DNA from 3 places in the Streptomyces sp. AK02-01A genome. Region 3 is predicted to be linked to each of the others. Evidence: riboswitches for the same ligand, from Rfam matches in the RefSeq annotation. Region 3 holds a riboswitch; each other region holds the start of a gene.

Region 1 (9,781 bases), on a different contig from region 3:
TGGAGTTTGCCTCTGAGGTAAGAAATTTGCCCCAGAGGAAATATCCTGGCGCAATAGAGGCATGCGTACACCTCCCGCCGGAGAGCCGGCCGACGAAGCGCCCGGCCGGCTCTCCGACGAGCTGCCCGATGTCGCGCCGCGACTGCGCGAGCTGCGCCGCGACCAACGGCTCACCCTGGAGTCCGCCGCCCGGCGGGCCGGGCTCTCTCCCGCTCATCTCTCCCGGCTGGAGACGGGCCGCCGCCAGCCCTCGCTGCCCATGCTGCTGGCCCTCGCCCGTATCTACGGTACGACCGTCTCCGAGCTGCTCGGCGAAGTGCCGCCGGAGCGCGACCCCATTGTCCGGGCCGGCCGGGCGGAGCCCGTCGAGGCCGACGGCTGGACGTACCACCAGGCGGGCGGCTCGGGCCGGGCCATGCAGCCGCTCCGGGTCCAGGTGCCGTACGGAGCCCAGGGCGATCTCGTGCGTGTGCACCCGGGAGAGGAGTGGCTCTATGTCCTCGAAGGGCGGCTGCGGCTGAGTCTCGGAGACGCCGTGCATGTGCTCGACCCGGGAGACAGCGCGCACTTCGACTCGCTCACTCCGCACCGGATCGCGGCGGCCGGACCCGCCGGGACCGAGCTGCTCTTCGTCCACACCCTGCTGCAGAGCCCCGCCGCCGAGCTGTGCCTCGGCGGCGGGGCGCATCGCGGCTGATCCGTCAGAGAGGTCTGTCACCATGTCAGAGAATCCCGTTCCGGACCCCGCCGGTACGCCGGCCGGCCGGGAAGACCTGCCGGCACGCGCGATGAATCAGGAGAAGAAGTTTCCCAGAGGGCTCGTCATCCGGCTTTTCGCCTATCTGGTGGCCGGTCATCTCTTCGCGGGCTTCCTCTATCTGCTCTTCGAGCTGGGCGCGCGCGGTCAGTAGCGGTCGGCGCCGGCCTGACGGCGGCGCGCCTCAGGAAAGCAGGCGGGCGCGCAGCCGCTCGCGGGTCTCGGGAGTGAGTCCGAGGCCCGCCGACAGATAACGATCGGTGCTGCCCCAGGTCTTCTCGATGGTCTCGAAGGCCGCGGCGAGGTATTCGGACCTGGCGTCGAAGAGCGGGCTGAGCAGCTCCATCACCTCGGCGGACATCGCGGCGGGCGAATTGTCGCTGCGGCGGATCGGATAGCGCCGCCGCGGTTCGTTCGACTTCAGGTAGTCCGCCTCTATCGCCTCGCGCTCGACGCCGACGGCCAGCAGCGACACCGCTATGGAGAGGCCGGCCCGGTCCTTGCCCGCCGCGCAGTGCATGAGGGCCGGGACGCTGTCCTCGGCCAGAGCGTGCAGCACCCGGCTGTGCTCGGCGGTGCGGTCCGTGATGATCGCGCGGTACGAGTCGGTCATCCGAGCCGCGGCCTTGCCGTCCGCGAGGAGCGAGCGGAGCTGGTCGAGATCGCCGTCCCGAACCATCAGCCAGAACTCCGCGCCGTCCGCCGGATCGGTGAGCGGGATGTTCACATTGCGTACACCTGCCAGTTCCACGTCCGCACCGTCGAGCTTGAGGTCGGCGGCATTGCGGAAGTCGAAGACGGTGTGCAGTCCCAGCGACGAGAGGAAGGCGGAGTCGGCCGAGGTGGCGTTGGCGAGATGGCCGCTGCGGAAGAGCCGCCCGTGCCGCACCTGCCGGCCGTCCGTGGTCGGCAGTCCGCCCACGTCGCGGAAGTTGCGTACTCCGGTCAGCTCGGGCTCGGTCGACGGGACCTGCTGCGTCACGGCCTGCTCCTCCGTGTCTGACGTCGGCGCCGCTCGCCGACGATTTCGTCTTCTGACACTACGACATCAGTTCTCAGGACATTCGAGTTCGCCATCTCGGGAGCGAATGCGAACTATTCGGACATCGCACGAAGATACAAATCGCCCAAATGTGCATCTGTCCGGATTGGTATGTTTCGCATAACGTGCCCCGGTCCAGGGGGAGATGGGTTTCGGCTGGTGAGCAGGATCATATCCGTGACGGTCCGTGGCGGCGGCGCGAATCGGAATTGCCGCGACGCACGGAATTCGAAGATCGTAATCCACGCAGGGTGACCGGAAATCCAGGGTGATATCGGAGCGTGTGCCACCGTAGGGAATAAGCGGCTTGTTAATGCCCTCCCGGCTCGCCTACGTTCAGCCTCAATCCAGGCGGACCGCCGAATCCTGCCGCCGCTTGGAATTCGCACTCACCCATCCACGTGTGGCAGGAGCGGGGGACCCAGGTAGTACGCCGTTCCGGATTATCGGACGGCTCGGGGTGAAGTCGCGCAGTACGCGCGGCAGGGCATCTCCAGCCCTAACCCGACAGCTCACCTCGCAGGCGCCGGAGAGGAATTGACCATGCCCGCGAAGGGTAAGCACCGCCGCACCAGGACCAGCCCGTTCAGCCGTGGCCTTCTCGCCGCCGGTACGGGCGGCGCCGCCATCGCTCTTCCGCTCATCGGCGCCACCGGCGCGCACGCCGCCGAGAAGGCCGCGCCCGCCACCGAACCGCACGCCGTCTCCGCTGCCGCGCAGACCATTCAGCAGGCGTCCGCCAAGAAGACCGCCGCCAAGGCTCCGAAGATCTACTCCGTGGTCGCCGGTGACTACCTCTCCAAGATCGCCGCCGAACAGCACGTCCGGGGCGGCTGGCACAAGCTGTACGCCGACAACCGTGAGGCCGTCGGGTCCGACCCGTCGCTCATCCACCCGGGCCTGAAGCTCACCATCGGCGCCACGTCGAAGGGCAACCACTCCAAGCCCGGCGGCAGCCACTCGAAGCCCGGCGGCAATCACTCGAAGCCCGGCGGCAACGCTCCGGCCAAGCCCTCGGAGGATCCCGCTCCCGTCAAGACCGAGACTCCCGCCGCCGACCCGGTGGACGACAACAGCGGCTCCGGCTTCACACTGCCGGTCGACGGCATAGCCATCGGCACGCCGTACCAGGCCAGTGGCAGCAACTGGTCCAGCGGCTACCACACCGGTGTGGACTTCCTGGCTCCCTCGGGCACCGTCGTGAAGGCGGTCGGCGCGGGCACCGTCGTCTCGGCCGGCTGGGGCGGCTCGTACGGCAACCAGGTCGTCATCCAGCACGAGGACGGCCACTACTCCCAGTACGGCCACCTGTCCTCCATCTCCGTCTCCGAGGGCGACAGCGTCAGCGAGGGTCAGCAGATAGGACTCTCCGGCGCCACCGGCAATGTCACAGGACCGCACCTGCACTTCGAGATCCGTACGGGCCCCGACTACGGCTCGGACATCGACCCGCTGGCCTTCCTCCGCGAGCACGGCGTCTCCGTCTGATCCCGAACGCCCCGTACCGAACCGGTATTCCGTCCGAAGGACCGGTGGGTCAACACCTCCGCCCGGCACCGAAAGTGCCGGGCGGAGGCCATTGCGCCTATTCCCGCTTGGACGAAACTTGACCGATGGCATATCTCACCGCCGTCAACGGCTTCTTACGGTCGCGTAGGTCACATCTGCGAGTGAAAGATGACCGGTTGTGGCAGACGATTCGAGATCCAGAAGAAGCGGCGTATTCACGTCGTACGCAGCGATCGGTGACAGCTTCACCGAGGGCGTGGGAGATCTGGGACCCGACGGGCTGTATGTCGGCTGGGCCGACCGGCTCGCGGTCCTGCTGGCCGACCAACTGCCGGTCTCCGGCGAAATAGTGGATACCGTGCACGGCGATTTCCGGTACGCCAATCTCGCGGTACGCGGCCGGCTCCTCGACCAGATCGTCGACGAACAGATCCCACGGGCGAAGGAACTCGCCCCGGACCTGGTGACCTTCTGCGCCGGCGGCAACGACATCATCCGTCCCGGTACCGACCCGGACGATGTCGCCGAGCGCTTCGAGCGGGCCGTGGCCGACCTCACGGGCGCCGTCGGCACGGTCATGGTGACCACCGGATTCGACACCCGCGGGGTCCCTGTCCTGCGCCATCTGCGCGGCAAGATCGCCACGTACACCGCCCATGTGCGGTCCATCGCCGACCGCTACGACTGCCCCGTACTCGATCTCTGGTCCCTCAAGTCCGTCCAGGACCGACGGGCCTGGGACGGCGACCGGCTGCATCTGTCACCCGAGGGACACACCCGCGTCGCGCTGCGCGCCGCGCAGGTGCTGGGCCTCGATGTGCCGGCCGATCCGGACCAGGCATGGCCGCCGCAGCCGCCGCGCGGCACGTTCGAGGTCCGGCGCGACGACATCCACTGGGCGCGCGAATATCTGGTGCCCTGGATCGGACGCCGGCTGCGCGGCGAGTCCTCCGGCGACCATGTGGCGGCCAAGCGGCCCGATCTGCTGCCGCTGAAGCACTGACGGCGAGGCGGCCCTACATCGCCGCCGGGATCCGCTCCAGCACTCCGCCGGCGAACACGTCGTACAACGGCAGCGTCTCCAGGTGCACATAGCCGATATGGCAGTCGCACAGAGCCAGCGGGCAGGCCCGGGGACCGAGGGCCCGCCGGTACGACCCGTCGTAGAGATTGCCCAGCTCGGCACGGACGAAATGGCAGCGCCGCACGGTGCCGTCGCCGTCCACCGAGATCACCGACTCGCCCGTACGGCACGGCAGACCGGCCGAGCGGTGCGGATGGCGGCTGTACGGGAACAGCGGATCGAGGTCCGTCCACCGGGCGGCCTCCTCGTCCGTATAACTGTGGCCCTCGGCCGCGTTGATCCAGAGATAGACGTCCGCCGGCAGCTCGGCGCGCAGCCGGAGCGCGTGCTCAAGATGGCCGGGCAGACCGACGACGCCCACACTGAACCGGACGCTCCGGCGCGCGAGGTCGTGGCACTTTCCGAGGAAGCGGTCGTACGGTGTCTGTCCCGGGTGGTACGTGCACCACAGCGCCAGCGTCCCGGGATCGGCGTCCTCGACCCAGTCGGTGCGACCGCTGAGGTTCGTCTGGATGGCCACCCGGCGGATGTGCGGCAGCCGGGACAGCTCGGCGAGTGTCCCGCGGTACCAGGAGCGGACCAGCCCTTCGCCCCACGGCGTGAACAGGAGCGACAGCCGGTCGCCGGACTGCGCGGACGCCCACGCGGCGAAGCGCTCCAGCGCCGCCCGGTCGGCACGTAGCTGGTCAGTGGTGTCCCGCCGCTTGGCGAACGGGCAGTACGGACAGTCGTAGTCGCAGGACGCGAGCGGACCGCGGTAGAGGATCGTCAGGTCCACAATGGACTCATTTCTGCTCGTACGCGGCCATCGCGGCCCGTACGGCGGGGGAGAAGAGCGCCGGGCCCAGGGCGTCCGAGTGGGCGAGCCCCTCGGAGGAGAGACGCAGCAGGCCGGGCTCCGCGCTCTCGTCGAGCCAGCCGAGCGCCGCGAACAGGTCCAGCTCGGCGGGGAAGTCCTCGGCCGGTCCGCCACCGAACCGCTCGCGATAGCCGGCCACCTCCATGCCGCGCGCCTGGAGGACCGACTGGAGGAGATGGCGGCGCCGCGCCTCGTCCTCGTCGATCCGATGGCCCACCTCCGCCCGGGAGAAGTCCTCCGTCGCCGTGTACCGGTCGATGATGTGCCGTATCTCGTGGGTGCCGACGGCGTAGTCGAAGGAGTAGTGGAGGCGGGAGGTGTACGAGCGGGCTCCGCAGCCGAGACCGATCATGCCGTCGGTCTGGCACGCGTAGTCGTCGGCTCCCTCGGACGCGGAGCCCGGACGGCGGAACATCCGCATGGACACCTGCTCGTAGCCCCGGTCGAGGAGATGGTCGCGGCCCTGCCGGTACAGCCGCAGCCGCTGGGCGTCCCAGGCGGCGTCGCCTCCGGCTCCGAGCCGGCCGAGACCGGTCAGTGGCCGTATGTACAAAGGATAGAGATACAGCTCCTCGGGGCTCCAGGCGAGCGCGGCGTCCAGGGAGTGGCGCCAGCTCTCCTCGGTCTGGCCGTCGATGCCATAGATGAGGTCGATGTTGAGGACCGGGATCCGGGCGTCACGTATCCGGCCGAGCGCCGTCTCGACGTCGGCGCGGCGCTGCGGGCGTACGGCGGCCTTCGCCTCCGCGTCGACGAAGCTCTGCACACCGATGCTGAGGCGGGTGGCGCCGCGGTCGGCGAGGACGGCCAGCCGGTCGGCGGTGGCCGTGGCGGGCGATGTCTCCACGGAGAGCGGCACAGCCCGCAGATCGGCGCCCATCCGTTTCTCCGCGATGTCGCACAGCCGGTCCAGCTCACCGGCGTCGAGGAAGGTGGGCGTGCCGCCGCCGAACGCGGCGGCGGCGAACCGCACGGGACCGGCGCCGCCGTCGCCGGTTCCGGCGAGCGCGTCGCGTACGGCCGTCGCCTGCCGGTCGAGGGCATCGAGATAGCGCGATGTCAGCTCGTCGGGCGCGCCGATCCGGGTGAAGAGATTGCAGAAGCCGCAGCGGACCTCGCAGAACGGTAGGTGCAGATAGAGGGAGAGGGCGTCCGTCGGTTCGCCGGCCCAGGCATCGCGCAGCGCCGGCCGGTCCTTGAGCGGGCGGTAGGCCGTCTTGTGCGGATAGGCGTAGACATAGCTCTCGTACGGACGGAGCGCGTCGGCGCTGTGCGCGCCGGCGGTGTTGGTTGTGTTGGTGGTGTCGGTCATTTGGCGGCCCCGGGCTCCAGGAAGAAATGCGCGTACGGCACGGTCCAGACGGCCTCGTGGCCCAGACGGTGCCCCGTCCAGCCGTCGTCGCCGTAGGCCGTGCCATGGTCGGAACAGACGATCGCGAAGCAGCGGCGGCGGCTGCTCATGGCGGCGAAGAGCCGGTCGATGTGCCGGTCGACATATTCGAGGGCCGCGGCGTGTGTGGCGCGTGAGTCGCCCGCCTCCCGGGTGGCACCGGGCAGATGGAACCAGTTGGGCTGGTGCAGCGCGGACACATTGACGAAGAGGAAAAGCCGCTGCTCACGCGGGAGCTCCGCGACGATCCGCTCCGCCCGGTCGATCTGGGCCTCGAAGGAGGCCGGGGAGGTCACGCCGAACTCCTCCTCCCAGTGGCTTTCCTGGAACATGCCGGGCAGGACGGAGCCGAGCGCGGCCCGCTGGTTGAAGAAGCCGACGCCGCCGAGGCACACCGTGCGATAACCGGCGTCCGCCAGGCCCGAGACCAGATCGGGCGTGTCGAAGACAAAGGTCCGGTCGGCCGTGGTCTCGCTGCCCTCGAAGCGCGCGGCGAAGAGCCGGGGATGCGGGCCGCGCGAGGCCGGCGTGGGCAGGAACCCGGCGAAGATCGCCTGGTGCGAGGCGTAGGTGAAGCTGCCGGGCGCGTGCCGTTTCTCCCAGCGGCCGTCCGGGAGACGGCGGCTGAGCCGCGGCGTCCGGCCCGCGGCGGCGAGTTCCTCGGCGACATCGAAGCGGAGGGTGTCGAGGGTGACAAGGAGCAGATCGTCCCGGCCGACGATGTCGTTCATATCAGGTGACCGCACGATCGGTCCTCCCTCGGGGATGTCCCGCGCGACGCGGTACGGCGGCGAGCTGGGCCGCGTAGGTGTCGAGGCCCTCGGCGCCGCTGCCGGGCAGTCCGGTGAGACCGGGCAGCAGGTCGCCGAACGCGTTGACCTCTCCGACGGCGAATCCCCGCCAGCCGGTGACGGGCAGCAGATCGACGCCCACACAGTGGGTGCCGGGGAAGCGGTCCGCCGCCTGCTCGGCGACGGCCAGTGCGGCGGCCCAGCTTCCGCCGGCGGCCTCGATCGCGGCGCGGGCCTCACCGAGATCTCCTCGGGCCCCGCCGAGATGGAGATTGGTCATGGGCGAGTGGCTGGTCCTGACGACGGCGTGCGTGGCGCGGCCCGCGACGACCACGACTCGCAGATCGGCCGAGCGGCCCCGCTGCACGGCCTTGGGCAGCCAGCGTTCGATGTGCAGTCCGTCGGGAGCGAGGGTGTCGACGATCGCCGCCACCTCACGCTCGCCGGTGTAGCGGCGCACTCGCAGCGAGTTGAAGAGACGGCCCGCCGGGTCACGCTCCACGGAGGTGATGGCGCGCACCCGGCCGGGGCCCGCCGTCTCGACCGCGAGGACCCCGGAAGCCGACGAGCCGTGGGCGAGCTTGACGAACGCGCGGCGCAGCCCGGCTCCGGCCATCAGCGCGCGTACATCGTCCCAGCCGGTCACCGCCGGTGCGTCGGCGCCGGACGTCGGTGACACCGGGACGGGCACTCCGGCCCGGTGCAGGACGCCATGGCACAGCCGCTTGTCGAAGAGCACGGCCAGGTCGTCCGGATCGTCGAGAAGATCCGCTCCGCCGGCCGCCGCCGCGCGCCTGAGCTCCTGGACGGTGGCGGTGAACCGCTCGTACCAGCGGGCGGTGCCCTCGACTCTGGTGGAGTCGTCCGTGCCGCGCAGCAGACGGTCCACTTCGGCGTCCTCGCCCGGTGAGTCGATCCGTACCGTCTCCCCGGCCCTGAACTCGGCCCGGCCGCGCAGCGCGTCGCGCCAGGCCACCACCCGGGCCGCGGGCAGCCCGGCGGCGCGGACGGCGTCCTGGAACAGGGCGACGCGGCGGTTGGCCGGATTCCCGACCACGACGAGGTCCGGGGCGGCGCCGCGCGCGTCCGCCGCAGTGGCGGGAACTCGACTGCTCAGGGTCGGCGGCATCGCGTCACTCCGCCACCGCGGTGTAGCGGTGCTCCGTGCCGTCGCTCCCATGGTCCACGTCACCGCTCTCGGAGAGGTCCAACTCGACGCCGGCCGCGCCGAGCGTGCTGACGAGCCGCTCCCGCATCGCTTCGCCGAGGTAGTTGTGGTGCAGATCCAGCTTCTTGAGGTGGGTGAGCGGCTGGCCGCCGAGCAGGGCCTCGGCGCCCTCGTCGCCGAGGGTGCCCATCGAGAGGTCGAGGGTCTCCAGACCGGCGACGACCGGGGCGCCGGCCAGCGCGGTCGCGATCTCGTCCTGTATCTCGCTGTTGCGCAGCGCCAGATACCGCAGCTTGGGCAGCCGGGACCCGGACAGGATCGGCGCCAGATCGGCCACCTGGGCGTTCGCGCCGTACCACGAGGTGCCGAGCCAGAGGTCGAGGTGTTCGAGCGCCGGCAGGTCACTCGCGCCGACACCTCGCACCACCGCGACATCCAGACCGCCCGCCTCGATGGTGAGCGAGCGGAGCCGGTCATGGCGGACGGCGGGAAACTCCAGATCCTGACCGCCGCGGACGCCGAACGCACGCAGCGCGGGGAAGGCGTCGAGCAGCGGTGTCACCAGACCCTGGTTGATCCAGGAGATCTCGCACTCCATGAAGGTGATGTCACCGAGGAAGAGGGCACGCAGCCCAGGGAGTTCATCGCGCGCCGCGACGAGGGCCTCGATCAGATCCTCGGGGCCCGTCTCGTACGCGTCGCTCCACGAGCCGACGATCAGGGCCCGGACCCGGGAGGTGTCCACGCTCTCGGTGAAGCGGGCGAACTCCTTCTCCCACGCCTCGTAGGAGTCGACGGAGACGCGCCAGGCCACGGAAGCCGCGTCCGGGAGCTCCGTCTTCGCTCCGGCGACGGGGAAGTCGAACGCGGGCAGGCCGTACAGCTCCTGCAAGTGGTCCGAGATGGTCATGGCGAATGCTCCAGACACCGGGTGACATTGATCGGCTGACGGACAGAAGTTCTACCAAGGGCTACTGACAACGCCCGTCGTCGGGGCGGATTGTCAGACCCGGGCCCTAGCGTCTTTCACGGGTCGGCGCACTCGGCGCCGCCGGTGGAGGGGAGAGCCATGTACCGGCAGGGAGACGTGCTCATCGTGCCCGTCGCGGAGGAGACGGTGCCGTCGCATCTCGTGGACGCCGAGACGGCGTCCGGTGAGCCGAGAGACGCGCGGGGCCGGC
Region 2 (9,781 bases), on a different contig from region 3:
CGACATGGACCACCGCCACCGGCTTGGCCGGGCCGCCCGCCGCCGCCGCGCGCAGGGCCCTGCCCAGAGCTCCGCCGTCGGAAGGGTCCATCGTGCCGGTCTCACCGACGCCGGGAATCGCCGTCACCACGACCGCGTCGCACGCCGGGTCGGCGAGGGCCGTCACCAGTGCGTCACGGAAGTCCGCCGGGGTCGCGGCGGTCGTCAGATCGCGCGGCGGGAGCGGCTGGAGCCCTTCCGTCAGGCAGGCGTCGTAGGTGAGCAGGCCGAGGGACTCGGAGTTGCCGAGGATCGCCACCCGAGGGCCGGACGGGAGGGGCTGGGAGGCGAGCAGCAGGCCCGCGTCGACCAGTTCCGTGACCGTGTCGACGCGTATCACTCCGGCCTGGCTCATCAGCGCGGAGACCGTGGCGTCCGGGATCCGTGTCACCGGGACCGCGTGTCCCGGCGGTGCGCTGCCGCTGTGGCGCGCTCCCTTGACGACCACGACCGGCTTCACCGCCGCGGTGCGCCGGGCGAGCCTGGTGAACTTCCGTGGATTGCCGATCGATTCCAGATAGAGCAGGACGACGTCGGTGTCCGGGTCCTCGTAGCAGTACTGCAGGAAGTCATTGCCGGAGACGTCCGCGCGGTTGCCGGCGGAGATGAAGGAGGACAGGCCCGCGCCGCGCCGGTAGAGCCCCGAGAGCAGAGCGATGCCGATCGCGCCGGACTGGGTGAAGAGACCGATCCGTCCCCGGTCGGGCGGCTCCGGCGCGAGGGACGCGTTCAGCCGGACCGCCTCGGCCGTGTTGATGATCCCGAAGGCGTTGGGGCCGATGATGCGCATCCCGTACGAACGTGCCTGGCGCACCAGTTGGCGCTGGCGCTCCCTTCCTTCCGCGCCGCTCTCCGCGTAGCCGGCGGAGAGGACGACCAGGCCCTGGACGCCGTGCGCACCGCAGTCCGCGACCGCTTCCGGCACGCGCTCGGCCGGCACGGCCAGTACCGCGAGGTCGACGGGCTCGCCGGTCTCCGCGACGGAGCGGAGTGCGGGCACGCCGTCGGTCTCGTCCAGGTCCGGTGCGAAGGCGTGGTTGACCGCGTAGACGCGGCCGGTGAAGCCTCCGTCGAGCAGGTTGCGCAGCACGGTGCGGCCGACGCCGCCGGGCGCGCGGCCGGTGCCGACGACGGCGACCGAGCGCGGCGTGAGGAGGCGCTGCACGGAGCGTGCCTCGGCACGCTGCTCGCGGGCGCGCTGCACGGCGAGGGACTCGACAGTCGGTTCGAGGTCGAGGCTGAGGTGTACGGAACCGTCCTCGAAGCTGCGTCTCTGGGTGTATCCGGCGTCCCGGAACACCTTGATCATCTTGTTGTTCGCCGGCAGCACCTCGGCGGCGAAGCGCCGGATGCCCCGCTCGCGGGCGACAGCCGCGATGTGTTCGAGCAGCGCGGAGGCGACACCGCGGCCCTGGTGCGCGTCCTGGACGAGAAAGGCGACCTCGGCCTCGTCCGCCGGGGCCGAGGCGGGGCGCCCCAGACCGTCGATCCGGTCGTATCGCACGGTGGCGATAAACTCGCCGCCCACCGTCACCGCGAGTCCCACCCGGTCCACGTAGTCGTGGTGGGTGAAGCGGTGTACATCCCGGTCGGAGAGCCGTGGATAGGGAGCGAAGAAGCGGTAGTACTTCGACTCGTCGGAGACCTGTTCGTAGAAGCTGACCAGCCGCTCGGCGTCCTCGGTGGTGATGGGCCGGATCCGGGCGGTGGCTCCGTCGCGCAGCACCACGTCCGCCTCCCAGTGTCCGGGGTACGCGTGGTCCGGCGGCGTCTCCATGTCCCAGAGCCTACGGTGCCCGCCCGGGCCCGGGCGGTGGATGCGCCAGGCCACTCTGGGGCACTCTGGTGTGGCCCGCCCGGGGGCGGTCCCGAGTCCGGGGCCGACCGGAAGGTATTCCGCGGAACATGAGAGACTGGTCTAGACAACATCATGAGACTTGAAGGGCAACACCATGGCTGAGCGCCGCGTCAACGTCGGCTGGACCGAGGGCCTGCACGCCCGCCCCGCCTCCATCTTCGTCCGCGCCGCCACGGCCACCGGCGTCCCCGTGACGATCGCGAAGGCCGACGGCAACCCCGTCAACGCGGCCTCCATGCTCGCGGTGCTCGGCCTGGGCGCGCAGGGCGGCGAGGAGATCGTGCTGGCTTCCGAGGCGGACGGCGCCGACGCCGCTCTGGACCGGCTGGCGAAGCTGGTCGCCGAAGGTCTCGACGAGCTTCCCGAGACCGTCTGACGTCGGCCGACCGGTGATGTCTCGGCGGTAAACGTCTCGACGGTAAAATGTCGGACGAAAATGTCCCGTACAGACAGGGCCGTACGGGACTTTTTCATGACGGAGCCGCGGTGCGCGGAATTCAGCGCACCGCGGCTCCGTAGTTTTTGTACGGGCAGCAAAGAATACGGCCCACGTATTTCTTCTCTTTGTATACGGCGCGATTGTTAATTGCGGGCACTCGCGATGTTTACGGCATGTTGCGAAGCCCTCACCTTTTCCCGGCCGCGATCCGGCCGCCGCAGCCGGTGCACCACCGCCGTGCGCTCCGCGTGCAGCGCCGTCAGCGTCCGTGCGCGCTCCGCGTCACCGCGCGCCACCGCGTCCACGATCGCGCCGTGCTCCGCCCAGGACTCCACGGGATGAGCGGGCTGCTCGACGATGTACATCCAGGCGATCTTGTGTCTGAGCTGGGTGAGCAGCGCGGTGAGCGCGGGGCTTCCGGACGCCTGGGCGAGCGTCTCGTGGAACCAGGCGCCGAGCGAGCGCAGATCCTCGCCCTGACCGCGGCGGGCCCGCTCCTGGCCCAGCCTGACCAGGCCGCGCAACACCTTGAGATGGGCTTCCGTACGGCGCTGGGCCGCGCGCGCCGCTCCCAGCGGCTCCAGCAGGAGCCGCACTTCCAGAAGGTCAGCCGCCTCCTGCTCCGTGGGCTCGGCCACGCACGCGCCGACATGGCGGCGCGTGGTCACGAAACCCTCGGATTCCAGGGTGCGCAGGGCCTCGCGCACCGGGACGCGGGAGACGCCGTAGCGCCGCGCGAGCTGCTCCTCGGTCAGTCTGGCGCCGCGCTCGAATACACCGGAGATGATGTCGTCACGGATCGCTGTGCATACCGAGTGCGCGGGAATGCGCATGTCCGAACCTCCGTTTTAATCCGCGCGAAACGCTGCCGATTGACTCCTGTTCCGTGACTCTATTGCAATCAACGAGAAATTCCGATGGGTGCCCGGAATCGATGGATATCTTTTGGCCAGTACGGCGGACGCGGAAGGCCCCGGCACGGAACCGGGGCCTTCGGAAACGGTCGGACAACTCAAAACGGCCGGAATGAACCGGAACAGCCGGAACAGCCGGAAGCTGCCCATCCTGTCGGTCCTGTCGGTCCTGTCGGTCCTGTCAGTCCTGTCGGTCCTGTCGGTCCTGTCAGTCAGACGTTCACACCGTGCGTGCGCAGATAGGCGACGGGATCGATGTCGGAGCCGTAGTCCGGGCCGGTCCGGGCCTCGAAGTGGAGGTGCGGACCTGTCGCGTTGCCGGTCGCACCGGAGAGCCCGATCCGCAGGCCCGCGGTGACACTCCGACCGGCCGAGACGCCGATCGACGAGAGATGGCCGTACTGCGTATATGTGCCGTCGTTCATCCGGAGGACGACGTTGTAGCCGTACGAGCCGGCCCAGCCGGCCTCGACGACGGTGCCCGCGCCCACGGCGACGACCGGCGTGCCGGACGCGGCGCGGAAGTCGACACCCGAGTGGCTTCCGGAGGACCAGAGAGAGCCACCGGACCGGTACCCGGTGGTGACATACGAACCGGCGACGGGAAGCCGGAAGGCGTTCAGCCGCTTGCGCTCGGCCGCGCGGGCGGCGCGCTCCTCGGCGGCACGGACCTCCTTGGCGCGGGCCTCGGCCATGCGCTCCGCCCTGGCCATCGCCGCGGCCCGCTCGGCGGCGGCGCGCTGGGCCTCGGCCTGGTCGTCGATCGCGCCGGCCAGGGAGTGGTCGATGGCGATGGCCTGGGCCAGGCCGGTCAGCCGGGCTGACGGAGCGTCCGTGTCGGCGGCGAGCGCCGGAGAAGCGAGGGTACCGATGGCGCCGCCGGCGGTGAGCGTCGCGACACCGGCGATGCTCACGCCCCTGCGGATCCTGCGGTTGCGGGCACGATGCTTCCCGGTGGCACGGGTGAACGCCATGAAGAGGCTGGTCCTTTCCTTCCTTCTCGCCTACCGGGTTAGCTGACGGGTTCGGAGCAGGAAGGTCTCCTACGGACCCCTCCGCACGGGTTGGTGCGAAGGCGTCCGATTCACCCCGGGGACTGCGTGTGGGTCCCCGGCTCCCCAGGCTCGCGCCTGACGGGGACTCGGCGATGGCTGTCCGGCGCCGCGGTCGCGGCGGGCAACTGGCGAACAGCCGGACCGACGCTAAGCGGGTCATCTTTCAAATACCAAACAGAGCGGCCCATTTGTAGCGCACACCACAGGGCAGACAGGCCGTCTCTCCAACAAAGAGGACATAAAGACAAACCCCGGCGAACTGGTTCGCCGGGGTCCCTCTCACTGGCCGGATCAGCCGGTGACCACCGTCACCTCACCGATTCCCAGAGCCGCGACCGGCTCCTTGATCTGAGCGGCGTCACCGACGAGCACGGTGACGAGCCGGTCCACCGGGAAGGCGCTGACCACGGCGGCGGTCGCCTCGACGGTGCCGGTCTCCGCGAGCCGCGCGTAGAGCTGCGCCTGGAAGTCGTCCGGGAGATGCTGCTCGACCTGGTCGGCCAGCGTGCCGGCGACGGTGGCCGCCGTCTCGTACTTGAGCGGTGCGACCCCGACCAGATTCTGGACGGCCACATCGCGCTCGGCGTCGGTGAGACCTTCGGCCGCGAGGGTGCGCAGCACCTGCCAGAGGTCCTCCAGCGCCGGACCCGTGGACGCGGTGTCCACGGAGCCGCTGATGGCGAGCATCGCGGCGCCCGTCGGCCCGCCCGGCTCGGAGGGCGCCGAGGAGCGCAGCACCTGCCCGAAGGCCCGCACGCCGTAGGTGTAGCCCTTCTCCTCGCGCAGCACCCGGTCGAGCCGGGAGGTGAGGGTGCCGCCCAGGCAGTACGTACCCAGCACCTGGGCCGGCCAGACCCGGTCGTGCCGGTCGGCGCCGATCCGGCCGATCAGGAGCTGGGTCTGTACGGCGCCGGGGCGGTCCACGATGACCACACGGCCCGTGTCGTCGGCGGTCACGGGCGGCACGGGACGGGGAGCGGCGGTGTCACCGGTCCAGGAGCCGAGCGTGTCGGCGAGCACCTCGTCGAGATCGACGCCGGTGAGGTCACCGACGACCACCGCGGTGGCCGTGGCGGGACGTACATACGCCTCGTAGAAGGCCCGTACGCCCGCGGCGTCGATGCCCGCCACGGTCTCCTCGGTGCCCTGGCGCGGCCGGGACATGCGCGAGGCGGCCGGGAACAGCTCCTTGGAGAGCTGCTTGGCGGCCCGGCGGCCCGGGTTGGCGGTCTCGTGCGGGATCTCGTCCAGGCGGTTGCGGACGAGCCGCTCGACCTCGCTGTCGGCGAAGGCGGGCGCGCGCAGCGCCTCGGCCAGCAGGCTGAGCGCCTTGGGCAGCCGGGAGACGGGGACCTCCAGGGAGAGCCGTACGCCCGGATGGTCGGCGTGCGCGTCGAGCGTGGCGCCGCAGCGCTCCAGCTCGGCGGCGAACTCCTCGGCGCTGTGCTTGTCGGTGCCCTCGGAGAACGCCCGCGCCATGATCGTGGCGATGCCGTCGAGCCCCTCGGGCTCGGCGTCCAGCGGAGCGTCCAGATTGATCTCGACCGCCACCACCTGCTGGCCGGGGCGGTGGCAGCGCAGTACCGTCAGGCCGTTGTCGAGCGTGCCGCGCTCGGGAGCCGGGAAGGCCCAGGGCCTGGCCTCGCCAGGGGCCGGCTGCGGATGGAAGTCCATGGTCACGGCAGCGTCGCTCACTGGTCCGCCCCCTCGTGCTCGTCGTTCTCGTCATCGGCGGCGTCGTCGGCGGCGGTCAGCGGCTCGTACACCAGCACCGCCCTGTTGTCCGGGCGCAGCCGCGCCGCGGCGACCGTCCGCACCTCGTCGGCGGTGATGTCCAGCACCCGGTTCACGGCGGTCAGTGCGAGCTGCGGGTCGCCGAACAGCACGGCGAACCTGCACAGTTCGTCCGCGCGGCCCGCGACCGTGCCGAGCCTGTCCAGCCATTCGCGCTCAAGCTGGGCCTGCGCCCGCTCCATCTCCTCCGCGGTCGGTCCCTCGTCGGCGAGACGGGCCAGCTCCTCGTCGACGGCGGCCTCGATCCGCGGGATCTCCACGCCGCCGGACGCCTTCACGTCCAGCCAGCCGAGCGAGGGCGCGCCGGCCAGGCGCAGCAGGCCGAAGCCCGCGGCGACGGCGGTCCGGTCCCGGCGCACCAGCCGGTTGTGCAGCCGGGAGGACTCGCCGCCGCCGAGGACGGCGAGCGCCAGATCGGCGGCGTCGCACTCGCGGGTGCCGTCGTGCGGCAGCCGGTAGGCGGCCATCAGCGCGCGCGCCGGGACCTCCTCGTGGATCTCCTCGCGCAGCTCCTCGCCGATGACCTCGGGAAGGGCGCCGTCGCGCGGCGGCTTCTTGCCGTCGTGAGCCGGGATCGAGCCGAAGTACTTCTCGACCCAGGCGAGCGTCTGCTCCGGGTCGATGTCGCCGACGACGGAGAGCACCGCGTTGTTCGGCGCGTAGTTCGTCCGGAAGAACGCGCGGGCGTCCTCCAGGGTCGCGGCGTCCAGGTCGGCCATCGAGCCGATCGGAGTGTGGTGATACGGATGACCCTCGGGGTAGGCGAGCGCGGTCAGCCGCTCGAAGGCCGTACCGTAGGGCACATTGTCGTACCGTTGGCGGCGCTCGTTCTTGACGACGTCCCGCTGGTTCTCCATGGACTCGTCGTCGAGCGCGGCGAGCAGTGAGCCCATCCGGTCGGCTTCCAGCCAGAGCGCCAGCTCAAGCTGGTGGGTGGGCATGGTCTCGAAATAGTTGGTGCGCTCGAAGCTGGTGGTGCCGTTCAGCGAACCACCGGCTCCCTGCACCAGCTCGAAGTGCCCGTTTCCCTTCACCTGCGCCGAGCCCTGGAACATCAGGTGCTCGAAGAGGTGAGCGAGTCCTGTACGACCCTTGACCTCGTGGCGTGAGCCGACGTCGTACCAGAGGCAGACCGCGGCGACCGGGGTCAGGTGGTCCTCGGAGAGCACCACGCGCAGGCCGTTGGCCAGCCGGTGCTCAGTCGCTGTCAGGCCGCCGGAACCGGCCTGCGCTGTGGCCGTGTGACCCATGGGCATGTACGTCCCTTCGATCGCGATATGGAGAAGTCCTGCCACTGTATGCAAGCGTGCTGCCACCTGGCGAAGTTCCCGTGCCCGGTACGTTCAACGACGGGTCGAGGTCGGCGTTGTCAGAGGCGCGGTCCACAATGGTCCGCGTCAGTTCAAGAAGTTGCCGTACAGAACCTGTGAAGGAGCCGCAGCAGCGATGGCCCGCCGCAGCACGAAGACCCCGCCGCCGGAGGACTTCGAGGAGAAGATCCTCGACATCGACGTGGTCGATGAAATGCAGGGCTCCTTCCTCGAGTACGCGTACTCGGTGATCTACTCCCGGGCCCTGCCGGACGCCCGGGACGGCATGAAACCGGTGCACCGCCGCATCGTTTACCAGATGAACGAGATGGGCCTGCGCCCCGACCGTGGCTATGTGAAGTGCGCGCGCGTCGTCGGCGAGGTGATGGGAAAGCTTCACCCGCACGGAGACTCGTCGATCTACGACGCGCTCGTCAGGATGGCGCAGCCGTTCTCGATGCGGCTGCCGCTCGTCGACGGCCACGGCAACTTCGGCTCGCTCGGCAATGACGACCCGCCGGCCGCCATGCGCTACACAGAGTGCCGGATGGCCGACGCCACGTCACTGATGACGGAATCGATCGACGAGGACACCGTCGATTTCGAGCCGAATTACGACGGCCAGGAGCGAGAACCGGTCACGCTTCCGGCCGCGTATCCGAATCTGCTGGTCAACGGCGCCTCCGGAATCGCCGTCGGGATGGCGACGAACATGCCGCCGCACAATCTCGGCGAGGTCGTGGCGGCGGCACGCCATTTGATCAGGCACCCTGCCGCGGACCTGGAGACGCTGATGCGTTTCGTACCGGGTCCCGATCTGCCGACCGGTGGCCGGATCGTCGGCCTGACGGGGATCAAGGACGCGTACGAGAACGGCCGGGGCACCTTCAAGATCCGGGCCACCGCGACGGTCGAGGACGTCACCGCGCGCCGCAAGGGCCTGGTGATCACGGAACTGCCCTTCACGGTCGGTCCCGAGAAGGTCATCGCGAAGATCAAGGACCTGGTCTCGGCCAAGAAGCTCCAGGGCATCGCGGATGTCAAGGACCTCACGGACCGCGCGCACGGTCTGCGTCTGGTGATCGAGATCAAGAACGGCTTCGTGCCCGAGGCGGTGCTGGAGCAGCTCTACAAGCTGACGCCGATGGAGGAGTCCTTCGGTATCAACAATGTGGCGCTGGTGGACGGCCAGCCGCTGACGCTGGGGCTGAAGGAGCTGCTGGAGGTCTATCTGGACCACCGGTTCACGGTGGTGCGCCGGCGCAGCGAGTTCCGGCGGACCAAGCGGCGCGACCGGCTGCATCTCGTCGAGGGGCTGCTTGTCGCGCTCATCGACATCGACGAGGTCATCCGGCTGATCCGGTCGAGCGACAACTCCGCGCAGGCGAAGGAGCGGCTCATCGAGCACTTCTCGCTGAGCGACATCCAGACGCAGTACATCCTGGACACTCCGCTGCGCCGGCTCACCCGGTTCGACCGGATCGAGCTGGAGAGCGAGCGCGACCGGCTCAACGGCGAGATCGACGAACTGACCGGCATCCTGGACTCGGACAACGAGCTGCGCAAGCTGGTCTCGGGCGAACTGGCCGCGGTGGCCAAGAAGTTCGGCACGCCACGGCGCACGGTGCTGCTGGAGTCCGCCGGTTCTTCGGTGGCCTCGGTGCCGCTGGAGGTGGCGGACGATCCGTGCCGGGTACTGCTCTCCTCGACCGGCCTGCTGGCCCGTACGGCCAACGGCGAGCCGCTGGAAGGCGGCGGCGGCCGGCGGGTCAGGCACGATGTGATCGTCTCGGCCGTCCCGGCGACGGCTCGCGGCGATATCGGCGCCGTGACGTCCGCAGGACGCCTGCTGCGGATCGCGGTGATCGACCTGCCGCAGCTTCCGGACACCGCCTCGGCACCGAATCTGTCGGGCGGTGCGCCGATCTCCGAGTTCCTCGCGCTGGAGGACGACGAGACGCTCGTCTGTCTGACCACGCTCGACGAATCGTCACCGGGGCTCGCGCTGGGCACGCTCCAGGGCGTCGTCAAGCGGGTCGTGCCCGACTATCCGGCCAACAAGGACGAGTTGGAGGTCATCACGCTCAGGGAGGGTGACCGGATCGTCGGTGGCGCGGAGTTGCGGACGGGCGAGGAGGATCTCGTCTTCATCACCTCCGACGCCCAACTGCTGCGCTACCAGGCCTCGCAGGTACGGCCGCAGGGCCGGCCCGCGGGCGGGATGGCGGGTATCAAGCTGACCGAGGGCGCCGTGGTGATCTCTTTCACGGCGGTGGACCCGGCCGCGGACGGAGTGGTCTTCACGGTCACCGGCTCGGACGGCACGCTGGACGACTCGGTGCGTACGGCCAAGCTCACGCCGTTCGACCAGT
Region 3 (9,781 bases):
GATAGAGCGCGAGGCCGCCGATGAAGAACGGCGCGTACTGCGACATCACGATCTCGTCCAGCAGCGGCGTGTCGGCGACGACCGCCAGCACGGTCGCGACGGTCCACAGACAGCAGAAGATCACGACCCGGCGGTAGGTGACGCCCTTCCACACCACGAAGAGCGCGAAGAGCAGATAGAAGCGCGCCTCGACCCACAGGGTCCAGCACACGCCGAGCACCCGGTGCACGCCCATCGGCTGCTGAAGCATGGTCAGGTTGACCAGTACCTCATTGACGCGCAGCGGTTCGCTGACCGACGGGAGCACGACACACGCGGCGGTGATCAGGACGATGGCCGCCCAGTACGCCGGGTAGAGCCGGGAGACGCGCGAACGGAAGAAGTCTCCGAGTGAACGTCCCCAGCTACTCATGCAGATGACGAAGCCACTGATGACGAAGAAGACCTGCACGCCCAGACAGCCGTAGGCGGCGGCTGCCGACAGATCGGGGAACAGTTCCCTCGGCGACTGGCTCCAGACATCACTGATCTGGCCGCCCCGTCCCGCGTAGTGGTAGACGCAGACGCTGAGCGCCGCCAGGATGCGCAGGCCGTCGAGGGCGCGCATACGGTCGTGCTTCGGCGCTGGTTTCGCCTCGGGCACCGACGGGCTCTCCGGTCCGGGCACCGGTTCCGGTAGCCGAGCCAGGGTCGCTTGAGTCATTCCGTTCGTTCCGTCCGTAGGCGTCAGCGCGCGTGATGCGCGTGAGTACGCCCGGGCCGGGCCGGATGCGGCGGTGCGGTGTGAGGGCCCGGCACCTGTCGCGGGCAGTTCGGCCCGTCGCCCGGGCGGCACTCCTGGGGTCTGTGGGGAGTGGCACGGCGGCAGCCGCCGGCAGGAAGACGCTAGGCGGCATCCGATGAACGGTGCGATATCGACCGGATGAACAAGTACTCCGTACGGGTGACAGATAGATGAACTGTAGGTAGGGCCATGGCCATGGCTCCGTCCGGTGACTCCGTGTGGCGGCCGTGTCGCACCGCGCACCTCAATCTCCCGGTGAATCGTTGGTCGAACCAGTGGCCCAGGCCACGCCGACTGCCTAACATCGATCACTGCAAGGCCTTGTGCATCGCCGCACAATCACCGGGAGGCCCCCTTTGCACCGCCGCCGTCGCACCGCGCTCTCCGTCTCCGTCGCGCTTCTCGCCGCGGCTCCTCTCCTCACCGCCTGCGGAAGTGACGCCCACCCGGGAGCGGCCGCGGTCGTCGGAGGACAGCGGATCGAGGTGTCCACGCTCCAGGCCGAGGTGCGGGACGTCCGGGACGCGCAGGACGCCTCACCGGAAGCCGCGCAGCTCATCAAGAACACCGGACAGCTCAGCCAGGCCAAGCTGAACAGCATGATCTTCGACCGGATTCTGCAGCGGGCCGCCGACGACGCCGGAGTCAGGATCAGCCGCAAGGAGATCCAGAGCACCCGGCAGCAGGCCGCGGCGCAGTCGGGCGGCGAGAAGCAGTTCGCCTCGATGCTGCTCCAGCAGGGTGCGCTCTCCTCGGGCCAGATCGACGCGGCGATCCGCCGCGAGGTCCTGCTGACGAAACTGGCCCAGGCGATCGGCGCCAACACCACCTCACCACAGGGCCAGCAGAAGGTCCTCGCCGCGCTGACGAAGACGTCCGAGGACCTCGGCATCGACGTCAATCCGCGCTACGGAAGCTGGGACTACAAGAAGGTCCAGCTCGGCGAGGCCAAGACGCCCTGGATCACCCAGGTCACCCGCCAGGCGCCGGAGCAGGAGCCCACGGACGCCTGACAGGGACGGTGCCCGACTCGCGGCCCGGGGCCGGAGGTAGGTTCGAGTCGTGACAGACGAAGCTCCCGCCGCTCCCGGCCGTATCGTCCTGCTGACCGCCAGCCACCGGGTCGCGCCCGGTCTGCTGTCCTGGCCGGCCTGGCAGACGCTGCGCGCCGCCGACCGGGTCCTGTGCGCCGATGCCGGCCATCCGCAGCTTCCGTATCTGCGCGAGGCCGGCATCACCGTCGAGTTGGCCGCGCCGACCGCGCGGGAACTGGTCGACGACTGCGCGGGCGCCCGCACGATCGTGGTCGTCCCCTCCGGCGAGGGCGACGGGACCGACGCGGCGCTCACCGACGGCCTGGCCCGGCTGGCCGGCTCCGGCCGGTACCGGATGCCGGACCTGGAGCTGCTGCCGGGCTCGTACGACCTGCCGGGCGCCCGGCTCCTCGATCTTGTCCAGGTCATGGACCGCATCAGGGCCGAGTGCCCGTGGTCCTCGACCCAGACGCACAAGGGCCTCGTCAAGTACGCCATCGAGGAGGCGTACGAGCTCGTCGAGGCGATCGAGGACGGCGACGGCGACGAACTGCGCGAGGAACTGGGCGACGTGCTCCTCCAGGTCGTCTTCCACGCCCGTATCGCGCAGGACGGCCTGGACGAGACGATCGAGCCGTTCTCCATCGACGATGTGGCCGCCACGATCGTGGAGAAGCTGATCCACCGCCATCCTCATGTCTTCGGCGATGAGAAGGCGGAGACGCCGGAAGAGGTCAAGGCGCACTGGCTCCGTACCAAGGCGGTCGAGAAGCAGCGCGACTCGGTCACCGACGGAGTGCCGCTGGGCCAGCCCGGTCTCGCTCTGGCCGCAAAGCTCGGTGGCCGCGTCCGGGCCGCCGGGCTGGACGTACCGCTGCCGCGGGGCCAGGGCGTCGGATACGAACTGCTCGCGCTGGCGGTACGGGCGGAGGAGGCCGGCGTCGACCCGGAGACCGCGCTGCGGGCGGCCGCCCGTACCTACCGGGACGCGATCCTTGCCGCCGAGGAGCGGAAGAGCTAGGCGGTCTTCGCGGGCCCGCGACGGCGTTACTGTCGATGGATGTCTTCATCGCCCGCGCCCGAGCTCTTCACCTGGGAGTTCGCCGCCGATCCGTATCCCGCGTACGCCTGGCTGCGTGAGCACGCGCCGGTGCACCGCACCGCGCTGCCCAGTGGCGTCGAGGCATGGCTCGTGACGCGGTACGGGGACGCCAGGCAGGCGCTCGCCGACACACGGCTCTCCAAGAACCCCACGCATCACGCGGGAACGGCGCACGCCAAGGCGAAGACGGGCATCCCGGGCGAGCGCGGCGCGGAGCTGATGACGCATCTGCTCAATATCGATCCGCCCGACCACACCCGGCTGCGGCGCCTGGTGTCCAAGGCGTTCACACCTCGCCGGGTCGCCGAGTTCGCTCCGCGCGTACAGGAGCTGACGGACCGTCTCATCGCGGACTTCGCCGGGAAGGGCCAGGCGGATCTGATCCATGACTTCGCCTTCCCGCTGCCCATCTACGCGATCTGCGATCTGCTCGGCGTGCCGCGTGAGGACCAGGACGACTTCCGGGACTGGGCGGGCATGATGATCCGCCACGGCGGCGGACCGCGCGGCGGGGTCGCGCGCTCGGTGAAGAAGATGCGCGGCTATCTCGCCGAACTCATCCACCGTAAGAGGGAGAACCCCGGCGACGATCTGATCTCCGGACTGATCCGCTCCAGCGACCACGGCGAGCATCTGACCGAGAACGAGGCCGCGGCGATGGCCTTCATTCTGCTCTTCGCCGGGTTCGAGACCACGGTCAATCTGATCGGCAACGGAATGTACGCGCTGCTGCGCGACCCGGAGCAGCGTGCCCGGCTGCGCGGCTCGCTGGACGCCGGAGAGACGGAGGCGCTGGCGACGGCTGTCGAGGAACTGCTGCGTTACGACGGCCCCGTGGAGCTGGCGACCTGGCGATTCGCCACCGAACCGCTGACGCTGGGCGGGCAGTCCGTCGCGGCGGGCGATCCCGTGCTGGTCGTACTCGCCGCCGCCAATCGCGATCCGGCGCGGTTCACCGATCCGGACACGCTCGATCTCGCACGGCGTGACAATCAGCACCTCGGATACGGGCACGGCATCCATTACTGCCTCGGTGCGCCGCTCGCCCGGCTGGAGGGACAGACCGCGCTCGCCACACTTCTGACCCGCCTTCCGGATGTACGGCTTGCGGAAGATCCTTCCGATTTGCGCTGGCGTGGCGGGCTCATCATGCGTGGATTGCGCACACTTCCGGTGCAGTTCACGCCATTGTCCGACTGACGGATGATCAGAGGTCAACTGACGGATCATCAGGAATGTGACTTTCACGTGATCTCCGCTGCATCGACTTGTGACAAGCGTTCGAGTACCGCTACGTTCACCGACGACTCGGCAGCCACACGCCGTCGTCGTTTTGACAGTCACACGGAAGGCAATCGCATGCGCTCCGGGAACGGCCGACACCGTCGACCTCGCCAGGCACCCGCTCTGATCGTCGCGGCGGGGGTGACCGGATCGGCCATCGCCATTCCGCTGCTCGGTGCCACCGGCGCCGGCGCGGCGGAGGCGTCCACCTGGGACCACGTCGCCGAATGCGAGAGCGGCGGCATGTGGAGCGCGGACCTCGGCAATGGCTACTACGGCGGACTCCAGATGTCCCAGGAGACCTGGGACGCCTTCGGCGGCGGGAAGTACGCGTCCCGCGCCGACCTCGCCAGCCGCTCCCAGCAGATCGCGATAGCCGAGAAGGTGCTCGCCGCACAGGGCCCGGACGCGTGGTCGAGCTGCGCGTCCATCTCGGGGCTGACGAACGACGGTGCCGCGCCCGAGGTCGACCCGGGCGTCGCCGCCGGTGTGACCGGGACGCCGAAGGAGAAGCGGGACGCCGGTCGCACCGACGACGACTCGGCCGCGGCGGACGCCACGACCTCCACGGGCGCCGGGCAGCGGACGGACGAGGCGGACGCGCCGGCCTCCTCCGCCACCACGCCCGGCACGTCGAAGTCCGCGACCGGTTCCGGCGAGAAGGGCTCCGCCGAGGACGGCTCCGGCGCGGACGGTGCGGCTCCGGTCAAGGGCAAGCACCGCGGCGGCGTCGCCTCGAACGATGCCACGCCGGGCAATTCGGATGAAGACCGCGAATCCGGCCGTCATGCCTCACGCGGTGACGGATCGACACGTGATGCGGACGGCATCACGGACGAGACGGGTGTGGTGAACGGCGCGTCCGGTGAATACACCGTCCAGACCGGTGACTGCCTCTGGGAGATCGCCGACGAGCGGAAGGTGCCCGGCGGATGGTCGGCGCTGTACGAGGCGAACAAGGAGACCGTCGGCTCCGATCCCGACCTCATCCTTCCTGGCCAGAGCCTTGATCTCAGCGTGAACTAGGGCCTGTTGCGAAGGTCCCGCCTGGCCCGCGACGCCTGGCACGGGCGCTCGCCGCGTTGTCGGAGTCGTTGGAGTCGTCGGATTCGGCGGAGTCGTCGGGGTGCGTCCAGTCCGTCGACGACGCCGATCCTCCGCCTTTCGGTCGCACGCACCAGACGCCGCGGGCCCCGCCCTCCGGGCGGACGGCGCCACTTTCGGGACACGCCCTGGCGGGAATTGGCCCCTGTATGTCCGCTTCTGCGCAAGTGAGAGATGGGTCTCTTCGCCGCAACTGGGTTCCTTTGGGCTCCTGATGCGCCTGATTCGTCTCTCACCTGCGGAAACGTGTTCGCGTTAAGGAGAGATAAGGGCGATTTCACCCTGGTTGTGCTCCATTGAACAACCGGGAGACCTGTGATTACGGTCTGAACCGCTCGCACCGCGGGCCCCGTCGACCGTCACGCCGAATCCTGCCGTCGGTCGAAGGGAGTAGTCGTCGCGTCAAGCGCCGAAGGCAGGAGCGGGGGACCCAAGGAAGGCGCCGGGCCCGGCCGTCGAGAGACGACCGACGACCGGCTAGGGGTGAAGTCGTGTGCGCGAGCACGCGGCCGGGCAACTCACTTGGCCCGAACCCGACAGCTGACCTCGTAGGCGTCGGTGAGGAGATGTTCCATGCCGCGTTCCAGCAAGGGCAAGCACCGCCGCCCGTCCAAGACCGCCCGCTACGCCACCCTCGCCGGAATCACCGGTGCCGCCGTCGCGGCCCCGCTGATCGGCGCCACGTCCGCCTCCGCCGCGACCGCCACCGAGTGGGACCAGGTCGCCCAGTGCGAGTCCGGCGGCAACTGGTCGATCAACACCGGCAACGGTTTCTACGGTGGCCTCCAGTTCACCACCTCCACCTGGGCCGGATACGGCGGCACCGCCTACGCGCCCCGGGCCGACCAGGCGAGCAAGTCCCAGCAGATAGCCGTCGCCGAGAAGGTCCTCGCGGGCCAGGGCAAGGGCGCGTGGCCGACCTGCGGCGTGAACCTGTCCAACGCCGCCTATGACGGTGGCTCCGCCGACTCCGCCACGCCCGAGCAGACGCCCGAGCAGTCGGCGCCCGAGCAGCCTCAGCAGTCGGCGCCCGAGCAGCCGGCGCCCGAGTCGCGGCCTCAGCAGTCGCGGCCGGAGCGGCCGGCCCGGAGCGAGGCACAGCCCGCCTCGCGCGGTGAGGCCCGTCCCGCCGCGGTCGAGAAGGGCGACGGCGAGTACAAGGTCACCTCCGGCGACACGCTCTCGAAGATCGCCGAAGCCCATGACGTCGAGGGCGGCTGGCAGAAGCTGTTCGACCTGAACAAGGACATCGTCCACGACGCCGATCTGATCTTCCCGGGTCAGCAGCTCCATCTGAGCTGACCCCTTCCCCGGCCGGCGACCCCTCCAGGCCGGCCTCTGGCCGGCTGCCCCCGCCGGCCACGCGGCGGCCGTCCCCGCGGCCGCGCGGGTCACCCCGGTCCGGCGCGCTTCCCCCGTACGCGCCGGGCCGGGGTTTCCGCTGTCACCGGCCCCTCCATACGGAATCCCGGCATCCGTTCCGCCCGGTCCGACCGGGATTCGTGCCGCATTTCGTCCCAGCGGGCGGGCACCGGCCAGTCGACGACCCCGGGCCGGTTAGGCTCATGTCGCAAGGCCAAGAAGACCCTGCACTTCAAGCGTCACATCCCAGAAGGAGATGCTCGTGCCGTCCATCGACGTCGTCGTAGCCCGGGAAATCCTCGACTCCCGAGGCAACCCCACGGTCGAGGTCGAGGTCGGCCTCGACGACGGCAGCACCGGTCGTGCTGCTGTCCCCTCCGGTGCGTCCACCGGTGCGTTCGAGGCCCTTGAGCTCCGCGACGGTGACCAGAACCGCTACCAGGGCAAGGGTGTCGAGAAGGCCGTCCTCGCCGTCATCGAGCAGATCGGCCCGGAGCTGGTCGGGTACGACGCCACCGAGCAGCGCCTGATCGACCAGGCGATGTTCGACCTGGACGCCACCCCGGACAAGTCGTCGCTCGGCGCGAACGCCATCCTCGGCGTCTCCCTCGCCGTCGCGCACGCCGCCTCCGAGGCCTCGGACCTCCCGCTCTTCCGCTACCTCGGCGGCCCGAACGCGCATCTGCTGCCCGTTCCGATGATGAACATCCTGAACGGCGGCTCGCACGCCGACTCCAACGTGGACATCCAGGAATTCATGATCGCCCCGATCGGCGCGGAGTCCTTCTCGGAGGCGCTGCGCTGGGGCGCCGAGGTCTACCACACGCTCAAGAAGGTCCTGAAGGAGAAGGGGCTCTCCACCGGCCTCGGCGACGAGGGCGGCTTCGCGCCGAACCTCGACTCCAACCGCGCCGCGCTGGACCTGATCCTCGAAGCCATCAAGGCCGCCGGTTACGCACCCGGCAAGGACATCGCGCTCGCGCTCGACGTCGCCGCCTCCGAGTTCTACAAGGACGGCTCGTACGAGTTCGAGGGCAAGTCCCGTTCGGCCGCCGAGATGACCGAGTACTACGAGGACCTCGTCGCCTCGTACCCGCTGGTCTCCATCGAGGACCCGCTGTTCGAGGACGACTGGGCCGGCTGGAAGGTCCTCACGGACAAGCTCGGCGCCAAGGTGCAGATCGTCGGTGACGACCTGTTCGTCACCAACCCGGAGCGTCTGGCGCGCGGTATCGAGGAGGGCGCCGCCAACGCGCTGCTCGTCAAGGTCAACCAGATCGGCTCGCTGACCGAGACCCTGGACGCCGTCGAGCTGGCCCAGCGCAGCGGCTTCAAGTGCATGATGTCCCACCGCTCCGGTGAGACCGAGGACGTCACCATCGCCGACCTCGCCGTCGCCACCAACTGCGGTCAGATCAAGACCGGCGCCCCGGCCCGCTCCGAGCGCGTCGCCAAGTACAACCAGCTTCTGCGTATCGAGGAGATTCTCGACGACGCGGCGGTGTACGCCGGCCGCAGTGCCTTCCCGCGCTTCCGTTCCGCGTAAGCACGGACCGTCAGCACGCAGTACGAGGACGAGGGCCGGCCGGCCCGTCGTCCGCGCCGGTGTCCGGGAGACCGGACAGGGCGCACAGGCGGAGCGTAGCGAAGCGTCCCCGGCCGCGGTCCCGTACCGTGTCCGGGGACGTACGCACGTAACTGTGGAGGCGAGCCATGGCCGGGAACCGGGACCGGTTCTCCACCGCGACCAGGCTGCGGCTGCTCGGCGAGCAGACCGCCGCCCGCGTCTACCGCTCGCAGAGCCGCAGGCAGGACCAGCGGTCCCGGCTCACCGGCCGGGCGGCCTTCCTCGCCCTGATCGTGTGCACGCTGGTGCTGGCGCTCGCGTATCCGATGCGGCAGTACGTGTCGCAGCGGAACGAGATCGCCGAGCAGGAGCGGCTGGCCCGCGAGGCACGGCTGCGGGTCGAGGAGCTGCGTGACGAGAAGGCCCGGCTCCAGGACGACGCGTACATCCAGCGGCTGGCCCGCGAGCATCTGCACTATCTGCTGCCGGGCGAGACCGGTTACACCGTGATCGACCCGGGCGCGGCGGAGCAGGAGCGTGAGGAGCAGGGAGCGGCCGACCGTCCCTGGTACTCGAATGTGCTGGAAGGCGTCGACAACGCCGACCGCCCGGCCGGCTAGCACGAGCCGGCACCGACCAGAACCCGAATTCACGCGGCACCGTCGAACCGCACCGTAGAACCAAGGCAGGCATGGACACGCCCCCTCCGCAGACCGAACGCACCGAGCCCACCGACGCGGACGTCGCGGCTTTCAAGGAACAGCTCGGCCGTCCGCCGCGCGGTCTGCGCGCCATCGCGCACCGCTGTCCCTGCGGTCAGCCGGATGTGGTCGAGACGGCTCCGCGTCTTCCCGACGGCACGCCCTTCCCGACGACCTACTACCTGACCTGCCCGCGCGCGGCCTCGGCCATCGGCACGCTGGAGGCGAACGGCGTCATGCGGGAGATGACCGAGCGCCTCGCCACCGACCCGGAGCTGGCCGCCGCGTACCGCGCGGCCCATCAGGACTATCTCGCGCGCCGTGACGCCATCGAGGTGCTGGAAGGCTTTCCGAGCGCGGGCGGTATGCCGGACCGGGTCAAGTGTCTGCATGTCCTGGTCGGCCACTCACTGGCGGCGGGCCCCGGAGTGAACCCGCTGGGCGACGAGGCGCTGGCGATGCTGCCCGAGTGGTGGAGCAAGGGTCCGTGTGTCACGCCGTGCGTGGCGCGGGCCGAGGAAGCGGCGGAAGACAAGCGGGAGGACAGCGTATGACCAGGGTCGCGGCCGTCGACTGCGGTACGAATTCCATCCGGCTGCTCGTCGCCGACGCCGATCCCGGCACGGGCGAACTGACCGACCTCGACCGGCGGATGGAGATCGTCCGGCTGGGACAGGGAGTGGACAGGACGGGCCGCCTCGCGCCCGAGGCGCTGGAGCGCACCTTCGCCGCCTGCCGTGAGTACGCCGCCGCCATCAAGGCGCACGGCGCCGAGCGGATCCGCTTCGTCGCCACCTCCGCCTCGCGCGACGCCGAGAACCGCGACGAGTTCATACGCGGCGT

The links. A riboswitch is a leader RNA that binds a small molecule or an ion and turns the genes downstream of it on or off. The one in region 3 is predicted to bind cyclic di-AMP.
Positions count from the first base shown of each region.
Region 1: linked by a shared signal. The riboswitch ahead of PV679_RS31470 (LysM peptidoglycan-binding domain-containing M23 family metallopeptidase) and the one ahead of PV679_RS12255 (transglycosylase family protein) in region 3 are both predicted to bind cyclic di-AMP.
Region 2: linked by a shared signal. The riboswitch ahead of PV679_RS15110 (M23 family metallopeptidase) and the one ahead of PV679_RS12255 (transglycosylase family protein) in region 3 are both predicted to bind cyclic di-AMP.

Region 1 is NZ_JARBAE010000051.1:34,626-44,406, reverse strand. Features, by position in the region: gene PV679_RS31485 (XRE family transcriptional regulator) at 62-697, shown strand; gene PV679_RS31480 (DUF6126 family protein) at 720-911, shown strand; gene PV679_RS31475 (tyrosine-protein phosphatase) at 942-1,739, opposite strand; cyclic di-AMP (ydaO/yuaA leader) riboswitch at 2,180-2,340, shown strand; gene PV679_RS31470 (LysM peptidoglycan-binding domain-containing M23 family metallopeptidase) at 2,343-3,287, shown strand; gene PV679_RS31465 (SGNH/GDSL hydrolase family protein) at 3,487-4,311, shown strand; gene PV679_RS31460 (STM4011 family radical SAM protein) at 4,325-5,170, opposite strand; gene PV679_RS31455 (STM4012 family radical SAM protein) at 5,178-6,563, opposite strand; gene PV679_RS31450 (STM4013/SEN3800 family hydrolase) at 6,560-7,372, opposite strand; gene PV679_RS31445 (STM4014 family protein) at 7,374-8,561, opposite strand; gene PV679_RS31440 (STM4015 family protein) at 8,566-9,510, opposite strand; gene PV679_RS31435 (hypothetical protein) at 9,670-9,781, shown strand, end outside.
Region 2 is NZ_JARBAE010000013.1:51,628-61,408, forward strand. Features, by position in the region: gene PV679_RS15095 (GNAT family N-acetyltransferase) at 1-1,816, opposite strand, end outside; gene PV679_RS15100 (HPr family phosphocarrier protein) at 1,992-2,273, shown strand; gene PV679_RS15105 (GntR family transcriptional regulator) at 2,480-3,169, opposite strand; gene PV679_RS15110 (M23 family metallopeptidase) at 3,463-4,224, opposite strand; cyclic di-AMP (ydaO/yuaA leader) riboswitch at 4,238-4,407, opposite strand; gene PV679_RS15115 (pitrilysin family protein) at 4,597-5,979, opposite strand; gene PV679_RS15120 (pitrilysin family protein) at 5,997-7,349, opposite strand; gene PV679_RS15125 (DNA topoisomerase IV subunit A) at 7,546-9,781, shown strand, end outside.
Region 3 is NZ_JARBAE010000009.1:128,279-138,059, forward strand. Features, by position in the region: gene PV679_RS12230 (acyltransferase) at 1-703, opposite strand, end outside; gene PV679_RS12235 (SurA N-terminal domain-containing protein) at 1,141-1,797, shown strand; gene PV679_RS12240 (nucleoside triphosphate pyrophosphohydrolase) at 1,847-2,839, shown strand; gene PV679_RS12245 (cytochrome P450) at 2,879-4,120, shown strand; gene PV679_RS12250 (transglycosylase family protein) at 4,280-5,230, shown strand; cyclic di-AMP (ydaO/yuaA leader) riboswitch at 5,706-5,878, shown strand; gene PV679_RS12255 (transglycosylase family protein) at 5,882-6,610, shown strand; gene eno (phosphopyruvate hydratase) at 6,933-8,216, shown strand; gene PV679_RS12265 (septum formation initiator family protein) at 8,384-8,857, shown strand; gene PV679_RS12270 (DUF501 domain-containing protein) at 8,929-9,492, shown strand; gene PV679_RS12275 (Ppx/GppA phosphatase family protein) at 9,489-9,781, shown strand, end outside.